One region of the Vibrio parahaemolyticus genome, then DNA from elsewhere that is predicted to be linked to it. Evidence: predicted binding sites of a transcription regulator. Region 1 holds the regulator's gene; each other region holds the start of a gene.

Evidence for each region. The regulator PurR, encoded in region 1, represses purine synthesis genes. The targets are predictions, from matches to a motif close to TNANGNAAACGTTTNCNTNA.
Region 2: a site for PurR is predicted at 2,848-2,867, ahead of pyrD (quinone-dependent dihydroorotate dehydrogenase). Genes of this name have one in related genera too.
Region 3: a site for PurR is predicted at 5,903-5,922, ahead of glyA (serine hydroxymethyltransferase). Genes of this name have one in related genera too.

What each region holds. Positions count from the first base shown of each region.
Region 1 covers NZ_UHIL01000001.1:1,271,312-1,279,039, reverse strand. The annotation lists gene cmoM (tRNA uridine 5-oxyacetic acid(34) methyltransferase CmoM) at 1-676, opposite strand, end outside; gene elyC (envelope biogenesis factor ElyC) at 791-1,576, shown strand; gene torR (two-component system response regulator TorR) at 1,646-2,359, opposite strand; gene torD (molecular chaperone TorD) at 2,625-3,272, shown strand; gene purR (HTH-type transcriptional repressor PurR) at 3,710-4,714, shown strand; cyclic di-GMP riboswitch class I at 4,981-5,070, shown strand; gene DYB02_RS06490 (TfoX/Sxy family DNA transformation protein) at 5,187-5,777, shown strand; gene DYB02_RS06485 (TVP38/TMEM64 family protein) at 5,989-6,681, shown strand; gene DYB02_RS06480 (putative signal transducing protein) at 6,681-7,001, shown strand; gene DYB02_RS06475 (alpha/beta fold hydrolase) at 7,043-7,728, opposite strand, start outside.
Region 2 covers NZ_UHIL01000001.1:1,841,034-1,848,761, forward strand. The annotation lists gene rlmKL (bifunctional 23S rRNA (guanine(2069)-N(7))-methyltransferase RlmK/23S rRNA (guanine(2445)-N(2))-methyltransferase RlmL) at 1-453, opposite strand, end outside; gene DYB02_RS09075 (cell division protein ZapC) at 950-1,492, opposite strand; gene pyrD (quinone-dependent dihydroorotate dehydrogenase) at 1,661-2,671, opposite strand; gene DYB02_RS09085 (NAD-glutamate dehydrogenase) at 2,980-7,728, opposite strand, start outside.
Region 3 covers NZ_UHIL01000001.1:943,489-951,216, reverse strand. The annotation lists gene rodA (rod shape-determining protein RodA) at 1-38, shown strand, start outside; gene DYB02_RS04805 (septal ring lytic transglycosylase RlpA family protein) at 41-844, shown strand; gene DYB02_RS04800 (serine hydrolase) at 937-2,115, shown strand; gene ybeD (DUF493 family protein YbeD) at 2,254-2,532, shown strand; gene lipB (lipoyl(octanoyl) transferase LipB) at 2,709-3,371, shown strand; gene lipA (lipoyl synthase) at 3,368-4,333, shown strand; gene glyA (serine hydroxymethyltransferase) at 4,596-5,846, opposite strand; gene DYB02_RS04775 (YitT family protein) at 6,194-6,796, shown strand; gene DYB02_RS04770 (winged helix-turn-helix domain-containing protein) at 6,887-7,728, shown strand, end outside.

The sequences.
Region 1 (7,728 bases):
CGCCCATGTATTGCATATTACCTATGTAATCACTAAAGGAACGAATACCAGATTTGCCACAAATGCTAAAACCAGCCTCTTCTATCCAGTGATAGACATCTTCCGGTTTCAAGCCTTTTTGCGGCTGTAGTTTAAATCTTTTTCGGTGGGGCATGCCGTCTAAAATATGAGGAATGTTGCCACAAACCACGTTTTTGTAGACTAAACCATGGTGGTTATAGAACATCACTGATGCGATGCCCCCCGGCTTTACTTGTTCCAATACTGTCTCTAGCGCCGTTTTAGGATCAACGAGCCACTCCATGACAGCGTGGAACATAACGAGATCCACCTGTTCTTCCATGTGCTCCGCAATGGACTGAACAGGCGAATGAATCAGGCGATACTGCTCAAGCAAACCGTTTTTTTCAATATCCTGTTTGGCTAGTTGCAGCATTTCCGAAGATAGATCACATAACGCAACACGATGTCCGAGCTTAGCAAGCTTTTGCGACATTTGTGCTAAACCACCACCTGCATCAAGTACTTCTAGGGGTTGCTGGCTCGCATCCAATTCACTTAGAATCTGTAGAAAATCTTCCCACACAATGATTTGGCGGATCTCCCCTTTATCGGAGCCGTAAATATTTTTTGCAAATTTGTGGGCGATATCGTCGAAATTGCGGTCTTCTGTCACTTCTGCTGAGTTATCATATCGGATTGTGCCGCTATTCTGGCACAAGGAAAGCAGGAATAAAGAGGGTCACCCTCATTTTTATTATCAATTGATGTTTTTTCGGACTATTTATGTATGTTTGAGCTGAAAAAAGTAATGTCAGCCTTGCTTATGCCGCTTCCGGCATTGCTACTGATAGGCTTGTTAGGTCTTGCTCTCATTAGTTTTACCACAAAACGTAAAACTGGCTGCTTCGTTGTTCTGTTCTCTTTTGTTGGCCTTTTTCTAGTTGCCTTCCAACCTGTTTCAACCAAGCTTCTCATGCCACTTGAGCGCGAGCATAAGGCCTTTTTACCTGTGTCAGGTACCATTGACTACGTTATGGTGCTGGGTAATGGTCACGTGGTCGATGACGAAATTCCACCAACATCGCAATTAAGCCGCGCGGCGTTGATGCGATTAACGGAAGGCATTCGTATTTTGCGTATGTACCCAGGCGCAAAGCTAATTTTATCTGGTTATGATGGTGGCTCTGAGATCAGCCATGCTCGTATGATGGCAAACGTTGCTTTGGCATTAGGTGTTGCAAAATCCGACATTATTTTGTTAGAAGACGCAAAAGACACGTGGGAAGAAGCAAGACAAGCCGCCGCTTTTGTTCAACAAAAAGAGATTGTGCTAGTCACGTCAGCGAGCCACATGAGCCGTGCGCTGTACGAGTTTAACGCAGCTGGAATTAAACCCATCCCTGCTCCAACGAATTTCTTAGCGATAGACGAAGTTAGCCAACCGTGGGACAAGTATTCACCTAAAGCTCGCTACCTTGAGCAAACTGAACTGTTTTGGCATGAATACCTTGGTAGCGTTTGGCAAAGACTGCGTGACACCGTAGGGCAAACGCCGATGGTGGAAGCGGAATAAACCCGATTTATAAACACAAAAAAGGAGAGCATTGGCTCTCCTTTTTCTTTACTGCTTGTCTGATGGTGATTAATCACCTGCGAACATATAGCCTTCACCGTGAACGGTCACAAAAATTTGTGGGTTCTTAGGATCAAACTCCATCTTAGCGCGCATGCGTCGGATAAGAACATCGATCGTACGATCATTTGGAGCATCAACTCGATGACTGATCATATTCAAAATACGTTCACGACTCAGCACTTGATTCGGGTAAGACGATAACGCCACCAAAAGCTCATATTCTGCTTTGGTTAGTTTTACTGGCTCACCATTACGGCTAAGTGCTCGACGCTGAATATCGAATGTCCACTCACCAAAGCGAACAATGTGTTCATCGTTTGTTTCGCTTGCCGCTTTACTTGCTCCACTTCGTGCCGCAGAAATGCGCCACAGTAGATTTTTAACTCGAACTAGTAATTCCCTTAGTTCAAAAGGCTTTGTCACATAATCGTCTGCACCCATCTCTAGGCCTACGATTTTGTCGATGCTATCCGTGCGTCCTGTTACCAATATGATGCCGATGTCTGATTGACTGCGTAGCTCACGCGTAAGCATTAGGCCGTCTTCGCCCGGCAAGTTAATATCCAACATAATAAGGTCGACATCACCGCCTTGCAGAACTTCGCGCATCTCCGCGCCACTTTCTGCTTCGCTAACTTTGTAACCTTCATTTTGGAAATATCCCGCAAGCTTACTACGAGTTACAACATCATCTTCTACGACTAATACGTGATAGCTCATTTACACCACTTTCTGTCTTCTTATTATCCAAGACGTATTCTATTCATAACTAGTAACATTTCTAGTCATAGATACATTAAAAAGCAAGATTTAGCGTTTTTATTGATTCAAAACAAGCTTGCCCATCACTGTTAATAAGTGCACACAATTCAACATAATCAACAATAATTATAGTTACTGCTATTCATCTTATTTGATTACACTTAGGGGATATCCCTAATTGACTTTATGATGCAATACTCGAAGCATCCTTCAGGAGCCAAAAATGCAAGAAGTGAAAGCTTTTAATGAAAAGCGTGCTGAAATTTACTGGTGGTTTTCGAGCTTATTCGCTAAAGAACTCAGCGAAAAAGAACTAGAAACCTACCACAGTGTTGAAATTCGCAGTTTTTTAGCGGGCTTAGGTGAGAACGAATCACTCAAGCCAGCCGTTGATAGCCTAGTTGATGCCCTAAACCGACTCCAAGACCGCAATGATGCTCAACTAGAACTTGCAGCAGATTTTTGCGAGCTGTTCTTAAAAACAGATAAGTATGGGTCACTACCGTACGCTTCTATGTACATTGGTGAATCAGGCTTGCTCAATGACAAACCTGCAGAAGAGATGGAAAAACTGATGGCAGATTTTGGGGTTCAGGTAGACGAAAACCTCAAAGAACCAGCAGACCATCTTGCTGTTGAATTGGACTTTTTGGGCAACATGATCATTCGCTCAAATGAGTTAGAGCAAGAAAAACATATGGAAGAGGCTTTCGTTAAACAAAACGATTTCATCCAAAATCAACTCATGTCTTGGTTGCCAAAATTTGCTGAAAAATGTAAGCAATTTGATGAATTTGGCTTCTACTTAAGCGTTGCGCAACTATTAATTGCATTTTGTAAACTGGACAGCGCTTACCTTCTTGGTGAATAATCACCGCCTATTTTTAGGGAGCCTGCCTGTCGGGCTCCCTATTTTATTCGCTTGCTTTTAATCTGGCTCAAAGACGTTCGTTCATTTAGCAGTCAAAATGTGACTTCAAATACACAAAACTCTTGCTGAAAATATTGCCAGTCAGCCCACATAGGGCTAAAATGTGAACGCAAACGATTAAATATGATTTATATGTAAACCGCTGAAATATAGCGGTTTTTGTTTTTTATTAATAGGTTGATGACCACTTCCTCATATTTAATAGGAAGCCGAGTACCTTCAACCAAGTTGCTACAAATCTTTTTATACCGATTTCGGTACAACCGCTGCCTACTAGAATAGACACTACTGTTGTTGTGGTGTTTAGTTTGCGCAAAAAACTAAGCGTATGGTTGTATTCACTACGGTATTAAGTAGCTCGATACAGGACATCATTTATGGCCACTATAAAAGACGTTGCTCGCTTAGCCGGCGTTTCTACTACCACAGTTTCGCACGTTATTAATAAGACACGTTTTGTTGCAGAAGCAACCCAAGAAAAAGTAATGAAAGCGGTTGATGAGCTTAACTACGCACCAAGCGCAGTTGCTCGTAGTTTAAAATGCAACTCAACTCGTACTATTGGTATGTTGGTAACACAGTCAACTAACCTATTCTTCTCTGAAGTGATCGACGGTGTAGAAAGTTACTGCTACCGTCAAGGTTACACATTGATCTTGTGTAATACTGGCGGCATCTACGAGAAACAGCGCGACTACATCCGCATGCTTGCTGAGAAACGTGTAGATGGCATTTTGGTGATGTGTTCAGATCTAACCGAAGAACTAAAAGAGATGTTAGATCGTCATTCAGACATCCCGAAAGTTGTGATGGATTGGGGCCCAGAGAGTTCTCGTGCGGACAAGATCATCGATAACTCTGAAGAAGGTGGCTACCTAGCAACTAAATATCTTATCGATAACGGCCACACTGACATCGCCTGCCTGAGTGGTCACTTTGAGAAACTTGCTTGCCAAGAGCGTATCGCTGGTTTCCGTCGTGCCATGGCTGAAGCAAAACTGCCAATCAATGAAGATTGGATTCTTGAAGGTAACTTTGAATGCGATACTGCGGTACTGGTTGCAGACAAGATCACCGCGATGGAAAAACGCCCTACTGCAGTATTCTGTTTTAACGATACCATGGCACTTGGCTTAATGAGCCGTCTGCAACAAAACGGCATCAAGGTTCCAGATGACGTTTCTGTTATCGGTTACGACAACATTGAACTTGCAGAGTACTTCTCACCACCGCTAACAACGATTCACCAACCTAAACGTCGTGTGGGTAAAAATGCGTTTGAGATCCTACTTGAACGCATTAAAGATAAAGAACACGAAAAGCGTGTGTTCGAGATGCAACCAGAGATTGTTATCCGCAACACCGTTAAGAAACTTAATTAAATGAACACAAGCGCCCTTAGGGGCGCTTTTTTTTATTAAAAAAATAACACTTCCCGCACACTTTGCCTCATTCTTAAAAACAATAACTTCCATAAGTTACTGTTTTCTTTACATGTGAATTATTAATTCCCGCTTCTTTTCAAACATTAAATACAATTCTCAATTATGAGTACCCATGCACAAAATGGCATTATTTATTGAATCAAGATCACGTTTTAAAATCTAAAGTGTGATGTTAATTCAATATACGAAGTATCCTCATCTGGTCACGCACAGGGCAAACCATCCGAAAGGGTGGGACGCAAAGCCTCCGGCCTGAACCATAGTAGTATATGGAAGGTAGCGGGGTTACCGATGGCAAGTGTGCAACCAATGTCTTTACCCTTTAATGACATTGCCTTTGCGCACGTTTGCTACTCTCTCGGACCTGACTTTTGGTGGCGTAATATTAATTACACCGAGATAACAAAACATGGATAAACCGATACTCAAAGACTCTATGAAGCTATTTGAGGCACTTGGTACTATCAAGTCGCGCTCAATGTTTGGTGGCTTCGGACTTTTCGCTGATGAAACGATGTTTGCACTAGTGGTAAACAACCAGCTTCATATACGAGCAGACCAACAAACTTCATCTGACTTCGAGACACAGGGTCTAAAGCCTTACGTTTATAAAAAACGTGGCTTCCCAGTCGTTACTAAGTACTACGCTATTTCCAGCGAACTATGGGAATCTAGCGATCGCTTAATTGAAGTAGCGAAAAAATCCTTAGAAAACGCCAAACTTGAGAAAGAACAACAAGCGAGCACTAAGCCTAATCGCTTGAAAGATCTGCCAAATCTGAGATTGGCTACAGAAAGAATGCTTAAGAAAGCGGGTATTGATTCTGTTGCTCAACTTGAAGAAGAAGGCGCACTAAGTGCTTATAAAGCGATCAGAGACACGCACTCCACCACAGTTAGCCTTGAGCTACTTTGGGCCTTAGAAGGTGCTATTAACGGCACACACTGGAGTGTGGTTCCCCAGTCTCGTCGTGAAGAATTAATGAATGGCCTTTCGTAACAGAAGTCTGCTCTAATCTATCGACTAAAGCCGCAGTGTGAACTGCGGTTTTTTTATGAAATTTTTATAGCTCCCCTCGTGTCTACTCCTTTGTAAATCCCAAAACCCCCGTATCTTCAGCGCCACGACTTAGTTTCGATAACGAGATTGTTAAAACAACATTCAGTATGAATACTTTAAGCGGTAGCCTAGATATAGAAACGGAGCACACATGAATAAAAAACTTATCTTTGGACTGATACTTGTTGCCACCATTCTTTTGTTAGGCGCTAATTTTGGTCAATATCTAACGCTTGACAACGCAAAAGCGCAGCAAGAAGCACTCAATTCATTCATCGAAGCCAACATCGTCTATGCCGCCACGGTGTATTTTTTAGCGTATGTTGCGATTACCGCATTTTCTATTCCCGGAGCAGCAGTGGTTACTTTGCTAGGCGCAGCTTTGTTTGGGTTTTGGTTTAGCTTACTTTTGGTTTCTTTTGCCAGTACGATCGGTGCGACCTTAGCTTTTTTGAGTAGCCGATATTTGCTTAGGGATTGGGTTCAATCGAGATTTGGGGAAAAGCTTGTTGCGATTAACCAAGGAGTAAAAAAGGATGGCGCGTTTTATCTGTTTTCTTTGCGCTTGATTCCAGTGTTCCCATTTTTCCTCATCAACCTACTGATGGGATTAACACCTATGAGCATTGCGCGCTTTTATTTAACCAGTCAAATAGGCATGCTCCCTGGTACTGCCGTTTACCTTAACGCTGGTACTCAGTTAGCAACCATTGATAGCCTTTCTGGTATCGTATCCCCGACTGTATTAGCATCTTTTGCTTTGCTGGGGCTGTTTCCAATACTCGTAAAATGGGTTATGAATAAGGTCAGGCCAACCCCTACTCAGCCAAATGGCAGTATTTGATGAAAATCTTTATCGCGAAAAATCCAGCAGAAGCGCACATCGTATGTGAACTATTAAAAACTGAAGATATATGCTGTGAGGTGCGTGGAGAAGGACTTTTTGGTCTGAAAGGTGAGCTTCCTTTTGGCGATGATACTGATCCTTATGTTTGGCTATTAGATCCAGAACAACAATTGAAAGCTCACTCAATTATTGAAGCATTTAGGCAGCAGTCACAAAGCAACATATATGAAGACTGGCAATGTCCTCATTGTCTTGAACACAACGAAGGACAGTTTGGTGCGTGTTGGCAATGTGGATATCAAATTGGGGAGCCATGATCGTTCCCCTATTCTCGCATTTCAGGTGTCTATATTGATGGCTAGGCGACGATACTTTGTTGCTTTATAAATTCGATAGAGTGTTGGTTAAAATCTTCAGGACGCTCTACATTGCAGACATGACCGCAGTTTGGAATTTCACGCAAGATACTGAGCTTATGCGCTGCAACCATCTCTTTCACCGGTTGGATGAACATATAGTCTCTATCACCCATCAAATACAATGTCGGTATGGGTAACTCTCTGTCTTTGAAGTACTTCATCAATGGGTTTACATCCGCGGCAAGAATAAACCAGCGTTTAAACTCTTTTTGGCACAGCTTCTTTGCTTCTCGAATAAACAAATGCCTTGATTCACGCTGACTTCGTTGCGGCATCACAATGTAGGCAAACAGCTTATACAACCACATATAAGGCAAGATATGTTTACAGAAGTTACCCAACTTAACCAAAATCTGCGAACGCGTATTCAAGCGTGTCACCGCACCGCCTAAAACCATCGAACGAACTCTTTCAGAAGACAACTCCGCTAAATTTCGAACAATGATCGTACCCAACGACATGCCAACAAAGTGCGCCGACTGGATTTTTAGGTGATCCAGCACTTTTAATATATCTTGCGTCACTTCCGTGAAGGTGTAACGACTAGTTATCAACTCTTTCAAAAGCTGATTGGATTTTCCATGTCCTCGTAAGTCGATCAGCAACAAATTAAAGTGCTGCTTAT
Region 2 (7,728 bases), 570 kb from region 1:
ACCTAAGATAGCTTTATCTTTGTGAAGGCGAACATGAACGCGAATATCAGGACGTTCTTTACTGATGTTTGGTCGAGGTAAGCCTTTCTTCTCAAAGCAATCAACGATGCCATCTTTTACTTTCATCGCGCCGTACTGACTGTTGCGGATCTCGCGGTTGGTACCGTTAAAGTCCACAACGAAACGCTTAGAACTGTGGAATTGATTCACCCAGTTAATTGACGAAGTAGATAGGTATAGATCCATGTCGTCGTTACAAGTGAATTCAGATAAAACACGTACAAATCGTGATGCCAAGCGGCTCCACAAACAACAACGATAGATTTGCTCATTCGTGGCTTTAAATTTTACGCCCGCCTGTACTGGTTTCGCGTTTTCAATGCCTAGTTTAGTCAGTTCTTCAACAAGCAGGTTTTCCATGCCGTTTGAAGTTACCGCGAGATATTGATTCATAGTGTTCTTTCGTTAATAAAAAATGGCCTTAATTATACCTGACTTTACGATCAATGCCTCGTTTTTAAAGGCGTTTTTAGTTTCACCAGAGCAAACAATCACCAATCACTTGATCTGAAACTTCCTACATTTCGAGCTGAGCATTTCTTTTCCCATTCTTTTAGCTAACCAAAAACCTTACCTTAAAGAAGAAGTGAATACTTATTTATCTTAAATTTGGTATATACCAATAGTAAAATTATGTTGTAATTTACTTACCAATTGCATGTATTGGGGAAGAAATGGGGGAATGTTAGGCGATAAGTTGCCTAATATTAGTGATCGCTAAGATTAAAAAAGTGGAATAAAAGTGACCAGCTTCATAGTTATGTGCTTAACAACGCAGTGATTTCAGCCGATTAATAAAGGTATTTGAAAGGAGAAGGATAAAAAAAATCGACCTGAGGCGGTCGATTAAGGCAAACAAAGGAACGAAATAAAGAAAACTTAAAGAGGTTTAACCCACCATAGCCATTGGAGCCATGACAAATAAATGATTCGCACAAACCATTCTGTCGTGCATAACTTTTATTGGTTGTCCAAACTGCAGCGTTTTATGGCCATCAAGAATGAACTCTTCTTGACCGACATACGCGCATAAGCTTGAAGCTTCGCCAGGTTCTAAAACGATGAAAACACCTTCAGAATAGCGGTTAGATAAAAACACCATGTCCCCTTCTTCTGGTTCGTGCCCTGTTGATTGAGCATCGAAGAACCAACTCTTAGGCTGGACTGGTTTATGGAAGCGTTTCGCAGCTACACAGTAAAGTGTTAGCTCGGCCTGACGGTACTCATTGATATCGAGACAACGAATGCGTTCATTAAACGTTTGAAACGCACTCGCATCGTCGACTGTAAATTCGTTTTTTGAGAAGGCACAGTTGACCAACAGCTTACGGGATAGATTGGTTTGGAAAATCATTTCCTCCCCCAGATCCAGCATTAAGCAAGCTTTGTGCTCGTCAAAATACCAATTCCATTTGTCGCTGGGTTTAAGCATTATTCCGTTCTCTCTTGACTAGTGAATCAATGGTAAAGAGGTAAGACGCTTAATTACCTACTCATGATTTTCTAAATTTTACAAACGAACGGACAAAAAAAAAGAGGAAACGAGTTCCTCTTTTTTCTGAAATAAGCGTTGAATTCTCAGCGATTTATTTGATGAGTGCTACAGATTTTTAACAATATCGCGTACTAGGCCAGGACCATGGTAGATAAAGCCAGTATAAACTTGTACGAGTTGAGCGCCTGCCATCATTTTCTCTTTTGCAGCAACATAAGAGTCAATGCCGCCAACACCAATGATAGGAAGTTTGTCACCCAATGCTTCGTGCAATTTGCGAACAACTTCTGTTGAACGAGATTGCACCGGACGACCGCTTAAACCACCTGCTTCATTTGCGTGTTTCATACCTTCAACTACTGTTCGATCCAGTGTAGTGTTTGTTGCAATAACACCATCGATATTGTTTTTCAGTAGTGATTCACAAATCTGAGTGATTTCATCATCGTTCAAATCAGGGGCAATCTTAAGTGCTAGTGGAACGTACTTGCCGTGTTTTTCTGCAAGCTCTGATTGTTTCGCTTTAAGCTCTGATAGTAACTCGTCGAGTGCTTCACCGTATTGTAGAGAGCGAAGCCCCGGAGTGTTTGGAGAAGAAATGTTTACAGCGATGTAACCAGCGTATTCGTACACTTTCTCCATACAAATCAAGTAGTCCTCTGCCCCGTTCTCGATTGGTGTATCTTTGTTTTTACCAATGTTGATACCAAGAACACAGTTGAACTTTGCTTTTTTCACATTCTCAACCAGATGATCCACACCTAAGTTGTTAAAGCCCATTCGATTGATGATGCCTTCTGCTTCAACCAAACGGAACAAACGCGGTTTGTCATTACCTGGTTGAGGACGAGGAGTCACTGTGCCAACTTCAACAAAGCCAAATCCCATCGCATCGAATGCTTCAATACATTCCCCGTTTTTATCTAAACCAGCAGCAAGACCCACTGGGTTACGGAATGTTAACCCCATGCATTCTACTGGACGGTTAGGTAATTGTTGACGATAGAAAAGATCGAGTGGTGTGCCGTTAAAGCGTTGGAAGTTCTTGATTGCAAGATCATGTGCCTTTTCGGCATCAAGTTGGAAAAAGCCAGTTCTGGCTAGACGGTAAAGCATTGTGCCTCCGAAAGAAAAAAGCCCCGTGTAAACGGGTCAATATTATTTACTGTTTTTTATTGTAATTCAATGAAAATGAACGAATTAAGTAAAATTGCATCTTGATTTAGAAGTTTTTTCATAAAAACAAAGAATTAGCGTTTTTTTGCTGCATTGAAATATTCAGTTTCTAATGGAAAAGCAATCGATTTCAGCAGAAGTTAAGTTTTAAAATTTAGTTACAATGTCACGTTAATGACCGGAATTTGGTGTTTGCGGATACAAAAAAGCCTCGCATTTACGAGGCTTTTTCTAATAAGTTAACTCACCTACTCGTTTGAAGAGCAATTCAAATTAAGCAGTACCAGTTCACGAAGAGCTACCGAGAATTTGGCAAATTCATGTACAGAACCGACTTTGAACTCATTAAGGATGCTTTCCCAACGATGAAGTGATTGTTCGTTTGCTTCCATCCACTCTTCAAGCGCTTGCATTACATCAAGATCTTCGTTTGCACACGCACAGTTGAGAACTTGCGCTGTCAACTGACGTTGTTGCCAATCTAGGTCTTCACGGAATGCTGCGCGAGCTAGAGCTTGCCAGTTGTTGTCGACAGCTTGGCTATTGATTTGTTTCAAGAACCAGTGCAACGACAAGCGATCGCCAAGGTTGAAGTATAGCTTCGATGCTTGTTCAACCGTTTTGCCGGTTTCACTTGCAACCGATGAAATATCCAGTGCCGATTGAAGGCTCGATAGACGTGCTACTTGATGGGCGAGTTTTTCTTCTACCCCACGCTCCATCCATTTTTGAGCCAACTCATTGTGCTCTTCCACTTCAGATTCAACCAGCATGCTATCAAGAGTTTCAGTAATGACATTCACATCTTGTTTGTAGATTGCAATCAACTCACCAACGGTAGATTTACCGCTGCGATTACGCAGTAACCAACGAGCAATACGACGTAGTGCGCGGCGTACGTAGAACATGATCTCGTACTGCGCATCTGCCGTTGCAACGTTGTCTAACGCGCGAGTTTGCTTAAGAATTTCAGCAAGATCAAATATTTCACGAGCTGCACTGTAAGCGTTTGCAATATCAACAACACTTGCGCCCGTTTCTTCTTGAAGACGAGTGACGAAGTTACAGCCCATTTCGTTAACCATTTGGTTTGCTAGCGCAGTCGCGATAATTTCTGCACGTAACGGATGGTTAACCATTTGATCTTTATAGTTACGGCGTAACTCACTTGGGAAGTACTCAACCAGTTGTTTTGCATGGAATTCATCATTTGCAATGTCATCCGTCACGAGCTGCTGTTTCAGAACCATTTTGCCGTAAGCGACAAGCACCGATAGCTCTGGACGAGTAAGACCTAGACCCTGTTTTTCGCGTTCCAGCAACGTTTCATCATCAGGAATGTACTCAAGTGCACGGTCCAAGTACCCTGCTTTCTCCATTGTGTGGATGAAACGAATCTGTTCTTTAACGATGCCAACGCCTTGTTGCTCTGTCACTGAAATGGACTCAGATTGACGGTATGCATCATCCAGAACGATTTCACCGACCTCTTCTTCCATAGATTCAAGAATTTGGTTGCGTTGTTTAACGGTAAGATCGCCATTTGAAACCAGTCCGTTCAAGAAGATCTTGATGTTTACTTCGTTATCCGAGCAGTCTACACCGCCCACGTTGTCAACAAAGTCGGTGTTAACTCGACCACCGTTTAGTGCGTACTCGATACGACCAAGCTGAGTCATACCTAAGTTACCACCTTCACCAACCACTTTTGCACGCAGCTCACGACCATCAATACGAAGCAGGTCATTTGCGCGATCACCAACGTCTGTATGTGTTTCAGTCGAAGCTTTAACGTAAGTACCGATACCACCGTTCCAAAGTAGATCCACTTTCATTTTTAGGATCATTTTAATCAGATCGTTTGGTGCTACGGATGCCTTCTTGGTGCCCAACATTTTTTGGATTTCAGGCGTTAGTTGGATCGATTTCGCACGACGTGAGAACACGCCACCACCTTGCGAGATCAACTCTGCGTTGTAATCTTCCCAACTTGATCTTGGAAGATTAAACAAGCGGTTACGCTCTTCCCAGCTGGTAGCTGAATCTGGGTTCGGATCAATAAAGATGTGCATGTGGTTAAACGCAGCTTGTAAACGAATGTGCTTAGATAGCAGCATACCGTTACCAAACACATCACCAGCCATATCGCCTACACCGATTGCGGTAAAGTCAGTCGTTTGACAGTTGATGCCCATTTCACGGAAATGACGTTTAACTGATTCCCAACCACCTTTTGCAGTGATACCCATTGCTTTGTGGTCGTAACCGTTTGAACCACCAGAAGCAAACGCATCGCCAAGCCAGAAGTTGTATTCTGCTGAGACTGAGTTCGCCAAGTCAGAGAATGTCGCCGTGCCTTTGTCGGCAGCAACCACTAGGTATGGGTCGTCTTCATCGTGACGAATTACGTTTTGTGGTGGAATCACCTCGCCTTCAATGATGTTGTCAGAAACATCAAGCAATGCGCGAATGAACTGTTTATAGCAGCGTTGACCTTCTGCAAAGATTTCATCACGAGTGGTCAGAGACGGCTGACGCTTACAAACGAAACCACCTTTCGCCCCAACTGGAACAATAACGGTGTTCTTAACTTGCTGAGCTTTTACAAGACCAAGAATTTCTGTACGGAAATCTTCTTGACGATCTGACCAACGTAAGCCACCACGTGCAACTTTACCGCCACGAAGGTGAACACCCTCAATGTCTGGCGCGTAGACGAAAATCTCAAAAGCAGGAACTGGCTGAGGAATCTCTGGGATTTCGCTTGGTTTCATCTTCAAAGATAGCCAAGGCTTCGACTGCTTGTTTTCGTCCAACTGGTAGTAGTTAGTACGCAACGTTGCCATGATCATATCCATGTAACGACGAATAATACGATCATCATCTAGGCTTTCTACACGATCCAGTTGTTCAGTCAGCTTCTTAATCAGATCACTTTGGCCTTTTTCGCTGCCTTTATGTTTTGGATCGAAACGTTTAGCAAATAGGTTAACCAAGCCAGTAGCTAAATCAGGGTAATGGTTTAGTGTATCTTCAATGTATTGTTGGCTGAATGGGAAACCAACTTGACGCATGTAGCGCGCGTAAGCACGTAGAATCGAGATTTCACGACCAGATAACGAAGCACCCAGTACCAAACGGTTGAAACCATCACTTTCTAGATCCCCAGCCCAAATCGCTGCAAATGCTTGTTGGAAACGATCACGAGCTTCGCGAAGATCAACTGTTTTTTCGCTCTTATGCAGCATCGAGAAATCTAGGATCCAGAACGTCTGGCCATTGTTTTTCTCGATCTCGTAAGGAGATTCACCAATCACGCGTAGACCCAAGTTTTCCAACATTGGCATTACGTCTGATAGATGGATTGGCTCGTCACGATGGTAAAGTTTTAAGCGAACCGCTTTCGAATCCGTTGCAACTTCCTGCGGACGGTAGAAAAGCATGCCAAGTTTGTTGTCGTCACTCAGTGCTTCAAGGCGCTCAATGTCTGCCACAGCAGAACCAGGCATCATGTCTTCTTTGTATGAACGAGGGAACGCGCTCATGTACTCTTTCGATAGTGGTAGACCTTTGCTTTCACCAAAGTTAGCAATGATCGACTCTTTTAATCTGTCGTCCCAAGAGGTAGAAACTTCCATTAAATTCTGCTCGATTTTTTTCACGTCTACATCAATGTTGTTATTGTCTACACGAACAATGTAATGCGTTCTTGCCAATGGGCTTTCAGAGAAGAACGTCGTAAATTCAACTTCTTGTTCACAGCCAAAATACTGCTTGAGAATGCGTTGAGTTTGGCGGCGGAGTTCCGTGTTGTAACGGTCTTTCGTTACGTACACCATGCAGCTGAAGAAACGACCGAACGGGTCTTTACGTACGAACAAACGTAGTAAATCACGGTCTTGCATTTGTACTACGCCCATGCCGACTTCAAGCAAATCTTCTTCGTTCGCTTGTAGCAGTTCATCACGTGGGTAATTTTCAAGAATATTATGCAGAGCTTTGTAGGAGTATGAGCCGCGGCGGTAACCACTTGCTTCCAAGATACGATCTACTTTTTCTCGAATTAGAGGAATGCTGTGAACAGCTTGGTTATATACCGCGGATGTGTACAAACCAGTGAAGCGGTGCTCGCCAATTACTTTGCCATTTTCATCAAACTTTTTGATGCCGATGTAGTCAGTGTAAGCAGGACGGTGGATACGAGACGCTTGATTGCCTTTCGTAATGATCAAAGCATAAGGTTTTTTCGCTTCTAGTCTTGCAGAATCAGACAATTCAGACAATTTAACGCTGCGAATGCGCTTTTCATCAGCAAACAGGCCTAGGCCTTTTTCTTTTGCTGGTCGTAGTTCCGTATCACCGTTTATTTCCGCTAAGTCATAATCTTTGTAACCCATAAAGGTAAAGTTATGATCACCGAGCCAACGTAAAAATGCGATGGTTTCATCCAAACGATCGGTTTTCATCGAAACACGATCTTTGTTTTTTTCAAGATCATCTGTAACGATCTTGAGTTTGTCGACCATTGGCTGCCAGTCATTAACGACTAAGCGTGTATCAGACAGGATGTTCAATAACTCTTCTTTAAGAGCTTGCATCTCTTCTTTACTTGTTAGGCGGTCAACTTCGATGTGGAATAGTGATTGAAGAACACCACCCTCACCGTTCACTTCTGTTACTTGGCCTTTTTTATCACGCTCTAGCTGAGTTGGATTATTGAGCATTAAATGGCAAACAAGATCTAAGCGCGCTAGCGCCATCTTGATTGAATCCACTAAGAATGGACTATCTGGAACAACAACTTCTACGATTGTGTGTGTGGATTGCCAGCCTTGACGACTTACGGTCGGGTTAAACACGCGGACCGAGATATCTTCTGGTTTTTTTTCGTTTATGTGGTGCCAGAGGCTGACAACAGCACCATAGAGGTCGGATTCGTTTCGCTGAATCAAGTCATCATCAGCAATGTTACTAAATAAGTGTTGAGCAAGTTTGGT
Region 3 (7,728 bases), 330 kb from region 1:
TTCATACGCACCGAAAAGCATTCTCTAAGGCGACCTAGACATGCAAAAACGCGCTTTATATTCCTTAGTTTTTTCTGCACTGATTTTGGCTGGTTGTTCATCCACCAGTCAAAAGACACAAGAAGGCCGTTACGAACTTGAATCCGATGTAGCACCTGATACACCGCTTTCAGTCGAACACATCGAGGATGCGCATCCCAAATACGAACCTTACAGCCTAGGCGGTAATACCGATTACCACTTGCGCGGTAATAATTACAAGATCGTTCGCGACGCAAAAGGGTTTACTGAAAAAGGTCGTGCATCTTGGTACGGTAAAAAGTTTCAGGGGCATTTGACGTCTAACGGTGAAATCTACGACATGTACTCCATGACGGCTGCGCATAAAACGCTACCGTTACCAAGCTATGTGAAAGTGACCAACACCGACAATGGCAAAACCACAGTCGTTCGAGTAAATGACCGAGGTCCGTTTCACGATGGCCGTATCATCGACTTGAGCTACGCCGCTGCGCATAAATTGGATGTCATAAAAACAGGAACGGCGAATGTTGAAATCGAAGTTATCAGCGTAGAGAAACCTACCGATCAAAAATCGCTAGAATCTCACCCAAAGTACGTCATTCAAGTCGCATCTTCAAAAAATGAAGATCGCGCACGAACTTTAGGCGCAGAGCTTGGTCAAAAGCTGGATACCGAAACTTTCTTAGAAAACGCGAAAGAGTCTTATCGCTTGTTATTGGGTCCATTTACTGACTATTCCCTGACGCAAGCCACACTGGATAAAGTAAAGTTGCTCGGCTATTCGTCCGCATTTATTAAAAAACACAACACTGCGAAATGACCTTGAGTCATGAATTTCTAAACGAAGCCCCTCTTACATAAGTGGGGATTCTGGTAAGATGTGTGCAGTTAAACCCAAAAATTTGAATTACCATGAATAAAAATAAGTTTGTGAAATCTATTCTCGTTTCTTCGGTTGCCCTTTCTGCAACCTTCGCTCAATCTGCTTTTGCATCACCAGTCGTTGTTCCAGATGCGCCTCAAATTGCGGCAAAAGGCTACGTACTGATGGATTACCATTCAGGTAAAGTGCTAGCAGAAAAAGAAATGAACACAAAATTGTCTCCTGCTAGTCTAACTAAAATGATGACCAGCTACGTAATCGGCCAAGAGCTAGCACGTGGTAATATCTCAGAAGATGATGACGTAACCATCAGTAAGAATGCATGGGCGAAAAACTTCCCAGATTCTTCAAAAATGTTCATTGAAGTAGGTACTACGGTAAAAGTACGTGATCTTAACCGTGGCATCATCATTCAATCAGGTAACGATGCGTGTGTGGCAATGGCTGAACACATCGCAGGTTCTGAAGATGCATTTGTTGACCTAATGAACGCGTGGGCAAATACCCTAGGCATGAAGAATTCTCATTTTGCCAACGTTCACGGCCTAGATAACTCAGAACTGTACTCAACACCTTACGACATGGCGCTACTTGGTAAAGCCCTGATTCGTGACGTGCCAGACGAGTACCGTGTTTACTCTGAAAAGAAATTCACTTACAACGGCATCACCCAATACAACCGCAACGGTCTACTTTGGGATAAGAGCATGAACGTTGATGGCATCAAAACTGGACACACAAGCAACGCAGGTTACAGCCTAGTAAGCTCAGCAACAGAAGGCCAAATGCGTTTGGTTGCTGTAGTGATGGGCACTAAAGATGCAAATGCTCGTAAATCAGAAAGTAAAAAACTACTGAGCTACGGCTTCCGCTTCTTCGAAACAGTAGCGCCTCACAAAGCGGGTGAAACCTTCGTAGAAGAAAAAGTGTGGATGGGTAACAAAGACACCGTTGCTCTGGGTCTTGATCAAGACACTTACGTAACACTGCCACGCGGTGAAGCGAAAAACCTAAAAGCAAGCTTCGTACTTGAAAAAGAGCTAGAAGCCCCAATTAATAAAGGTGATGTAGTCGGTAAGCTATACTATCAAATCGATGGTGAAGATATTGCTGAATACCCGCTAATGGCACTAGAAACCGTAGAGCAAGGTAGCTTGTTCAGCCGTTTATGGGATTACATCGTATTGTTATTCAAGAGCTTCTTCTAAACGAGTCGCAGAATAGCAAACTTATTCGCAAAGCCGCCAATTATGGCGGCTTTTTAAGTCTGTGATCCTCACCTTGAGTTCACCCTAATTTGACTGTACTATTTCGCACCGCAACGAATACCAACTGGAGTTATCGATATGCTAACCATCAACTCTGATGCAAAATTGAAAGACCTGCTTGAGTTCCCTTGTTCTTTTACTTACAAGGTAATGGGTCATGCAAAGCCTGAGCTTCCAGAACTCGTTCTTGAAGTAATCCAGCGCCATGCTCCAGGTGACTACAGCCCAAAAGTCAAACCAAGCGCTAAAGGCAACTACCACTCAGTGTCTATCAACATCACTGCAACGTCTATCGAGCAGGTTGAAACCCTATACAAAGAATTGGGCGAAATCGACATCGTTCGTATGGTTCTATAATTTTTTGATAGATTAAATTTTTTTTGAAAGCAGCTTCGGCTGCTTTCTTTTTATTTATCAACTAGATAACTCGATACCCTTGTGCTTTCAGTTAAAAATCTGTTACTCAGCGGTAGAGCATCTGGGTCATCCGGTTTATAATCCAAAAACTTTATATATTAGCGACAGGAATTCCCATGCAACACCAACTTGTTGTAAAACGACTTGGCCGCCAAGACTATGAGCCTGTATGGAAGGCGATGCATGAGTTCACCGACCAACGCACAGAAGAAACCCCTGATGAAGTCTGGTTGGTAGAACATAACCCAGTATTTACCCAAGGGCAGGCAGGCAAAGCTGAGCACTTAATTAACACTGGTGATATTCCTGTCGTACAAAGTGACCGTGGTGGTCAGGTAACCTATCATGGTCCTGGTCAACTCGTGGCTTACTTCTTGATCAACCTACGTCGCAAAAAATTAGGCGTACGAGATCTCGTTACAACCATCGAGAACCTCGTGATCAACACATTAAAAGCATACAATATCGACTCTGCCGCAAGACCAGACGCCCCTGGCGTTTACGTCGATGGCAAGAAAATATGCTCTCTCGGTCTACGTATTCGTAAAGGTTGCTCATTCCATGGGTTAGCCCTGAATGTAAATATGGACTTAACGCCGTTCCTACGCATCAACCCTTGTGGTTATGCAGGCATGGAAATGGTTCAAGTGAGCCAATTTAACGGCCCGAGTGACGTAGAAACCGTAGAAAAACAATTAATAGAAGAACTCGTTACTTTGCTCGATTACGAGCGAGTAGAATTCAGCACAGAAGCACCTTCTCAAGGTAATAAAGCATGAGCAAACCAATCCAGATGGAAAAAGGCGTTAAATATCGTGACGCCGATAAAATGGCATTGATTCCCGTAAAGAACATGCCTACAGAGCAGAAAGAAGTGCTACGTAAGCCTGATTGGATGAAGATCAAGCTACCAGCCGACAGCCAACGAATTCAAGACATCAAAGCTGCGATGCGTAAGAACAAACTTCACTCCGTATGTGAAGAAGCGTCTTGCCCTAACCTAGCGGAATGTTTTAACCACGGTACAGCAACCTTCATGATCCTAGGTGCAATCTGTACTCGTCGTTGTCCTTTCTGTGACGTTGCTCATGGCCGTCCGTTACCACCAGAAGCAGAAGAGCCACAAAAACTGGCAAGAACTATCGCCGACATGAAACTGAAGTACGTTGTTATTACTTCAGTAGACCGTGACGACCTACGTGATGGTGGTGCACAGCACTTTGCCGATTGTAACCGTGAGATCCGCGCGTTAAATCCAGACATCAAGATCGAAACACTGGTTCCTGACTTCCGTGGTCGTATGGACGTAGCGCTTGACCTGATGAAAGACAACCCGCCAGATGTCTTCAACCACAACCTAGAAACTGCGCCGCGTCTTTACCGTAAAGCTCGCCCAGGTGCGAACTACAAGTGGTCACTTGAGCTTCTTAAGAAGTTCAAAGAACAGCATCCAGATGTACCGACCAAATCAGGTCTGATGATGGGCCTTGGTGAAACCAAAGAAGAAATCATCGAAGTGCTTAAAGATCTGCGTGCACACGGTGTAACGATGCTGACTCTAGGCCAGTACCTAGCGCCAAGCCGTCACCACTTGCCTGTAGAACGTTACGTTCCACCATCAGAGTTTGACGAGCTAAAAGAAGTCGCACTAGAGCTAGGCTTCACGCACGCAGCATGTGGTCCATTTGTTCGCTCTTCATACCATGCCGATATGCAGGCACAAGGTCTTGAGATCAAATAAGCATCTTGAACTCGAAAACTGAAAAGGTTGGCTTAGTGCCAACCTTTTTTGTATCTGCCAACCAAGAGATGCCCTGCACCACTCTCTTTTATTCGATGGCACGATTAAACAATCCCAGACGCCAGAAAAAACAAAAAGGCCCTCAATTGAGGACCTTTAGTATTTTCAAACTGATTCGTTTCTAGTTCAGGGAAAAAGCGCGCAGTTTACAACTGCAAATGAGCACCTTTGACGCAAAAATAGAGCGAATCAGGCAGAACAATTAGGCGTAAACCGGTAGACGCTTACAGATTTCTAATACTTTCTGTTTAGTCGCTTCGATAACTTCTTCGTTGCCGATGTTATCTAGGACGTCACACATCCAGTTTGCTAGATCTTTTGCATCTTCTTCAGTAAAACCACGACGAGTGATCGCTGGTGTACCTACACGAATACCAGATGTTACGAATGGGCTGCGTGGGTCATTTGGTACTGAGTTTTTGTTTACTGTGATGTTTGCTGCACCTAGTGCCGCATCAGCATCTTTACCAGTGATGTCTTTGTCGATTAGATCCACAAGGAACAAGTGGTTTTCTGTGCCGTTAGATACGATTTTGTAGCCACGCTCTTGGAACTGACCAACCATCGCTTTTGCGTTTTTCACTACGCGAGCTTGGTAAGCTTTGAACTCTGGCTCCATCGCTTCTTTGAACGCTACTGCTTTACCAGCGATAACGTGCATTAGAGGGCCACCTTGACCACCAGGGAACACAGCTGAGTTCAGCTTCTTGTACATATCTTCGCCAGCATTAGACAAGATAAGACCACCGCGAGGGCCTGCTAGTGTTTTGTGCGTCGTTGTTGTTACTACGTGAGCGTGTGGAACAGGTGTTGGGTATTCGCCTGCTGCGATAAGACCAGCTACGTGTGCCATATCAACGAAAAGGTAAGCATCTACTTTGTCCGCGATTTCACGCATGCGCTTCCAATCAACGATTTGCGAGTAAGCAGAGAAACCACCGATGATCATCTTAGGCTTGTGCTCAAGCGCTAGCTGTTCCATCTCGTCGTAATTGATTTGACCCGCTTCATCGATACCGTAAGGGATAACGTTGTAATGCTTACCAGAGAAGTTTACTGGAGAACCGTGAGTCAGGTGACCACCGTGCGCTAGGCTCATACCTAGTACTGTATCGCCTGGGTTAAGAAGCGCCATGTAAACTGCGCTGTTTGCTTGAGAACCTGAGTGAGGTTGTACGTTAGCGTACTCACAACCGAATAGTTTGCATGCACGATCGATAGCAAGCTGTTCTGCTTTATCTACGTACTCACAACCGCCGTAGTAACGCTTGCCTGGGTAGCCTTCAGCGTATTTGTTCGTTAGCTGAGAACCTTGCGCTTCCATTACACGTGGGCTTGTGTAGTTTTCAGAAGCGATAAGTTCAATGTGTTCTTCCTGGCGAAGGGTTTCTTCCTGGATAGCTGCGAACAGTTCCGCATCGTAATCTGCGATGTTCATATCACGCTTAAGCATCTGTATCTCCTGACTCAGATTAGTACTGAAAGTTGCAAAAAAACTGGTTAACGACCTAACGCAAACGTTTTCGTCGCATCAATGGCGCGCATTCTACATAATTTGATCTAGGTCATAAAGAGAAATTTACAATTTTTCTCATGCAGTTTTTTCATGATGACAAGCAATAGTTATCATGGTGATGTTGCAATTGTTCAACCACGATTTATTGCCTGTCAATTTTGTGCTTTACACCCTGTAAAACAGCAATTACATAGGTTTACCGCAAATTTTACCCTCTAGCTACCGAAAAGATCATCTTTTTACTACTATGCACGCCTTATTTCTCACCGATGACTGCAATTTTGATGGAAAAACACTCAAGAAAAGAAGACTGGATAGCAATTCTCACTGGTACCTTTTTGGTAGCTCAGGGCGTTTTCTTTCTCCAATCCGCGAACCTTCTAACAGGAGGCACGACTGGATTGGCATTGCTAATAAGCCAATTTACACCTTTTACCTTTGGTGTGCTGTACTTTTTGGCAAACTGTCCTTTTTACTTACTCGCATGGAAACGCTTCGGCCGTCATTTCGCAATCAATAGCGCTATTTCTGGCGCTTTGGTTTCTATCTTTGCCGATCACCTTTATTTGCTGATCTCACTCGAATCCGTTAACGAAATTTATTGCGCGGTAGCAGGTGGCCTATTGATGGGATTAGGTATGCTGATTTTGTTCCGACATCGCTCCAGCCTAGGTGGCTTTAACGTGTTGTGTTTGTTTATTCAGGACAAGTTTGGCATTTCTGTTGGCAAAAGCCAGATGGCAATCGATGCATGTATCCTGTTTGCTTCATTCTTCTTTGTCACTCCAGAGGTGATTGGCCTTTCGATTTTGGGTGCCTTTGCACTGAATGTCGTATTGGCGATGAATCACAAACCACACCGATATTCCGTTACCTACGGTTCATAAACTTTTGATGATAATTGACGCGCGATTTATAAGATTTCGCGCTTCAATAACTATATAATATTTCGCGATTTCCAAATAACTCGGTACGGTATGCGCGACTTTCTACAACAAGCCAAACAAACTCACAGTTGTATTGCGATTGGCGAGTTGGTCTACAATCCGAAAAAACAGACTCTTCATCAAGACACTATCGCGATTGATCTCGAACCTCGTACCATTGAGTTATTAGAACTTCTGCTAACAAGCGTGGGGCATCCGCTCTCTGCCGACACCATTATCGAAACCATTTGGCAGAGCAAATTCATCTCCAAGAATGTGCTCACTAACCGCATTAGCACCTTACGTGCGCTGCTACAGCAACACCTACCCGAGTACGATGCGGCTAAGCTCTTGGTCACTTATCCTCGAAAGGGCTATTTTCTTAACCCTGCCAATATCCGTTTAATACCGCCAGCGAAAAGCCATCGACGCGTTCTCCCAACTCAGGTTGCGAGTAATAAGAACTTCAAGCTAATTTTTGCTTATAGCTTGTGTGCCATACTTGCGGTTTGTAGCGTGACGCTCGCAAGCTTGCTATGGCAACGCCAAGAGATTTCAACACAACAAACACGTCATCAGTTACTTATCCCCAAAGTCGAGTTGCTGCTCAACCGTGTCGATGCAATCGGCTCTCAGGCACGAAAATATCGCACACTGGTCAAAGCCGTCTTACTGCAACAACAAGTCGAATATCCATATACCGACATCGCTAACCAAGACGCTCCAAGTTACTTTCTGGATCCCATTGGTCATACACCGTATTTCCCTGGTGCACGAAATATGCAGACCAGTGATTACGAACTCAACATAGAGTTAAAAGACGGCGCAGAACAAGGCACCTTGAAAGCGCAGATGAACCTTATTTATCCTGCGACAGGGAAGCTGGCATTTCG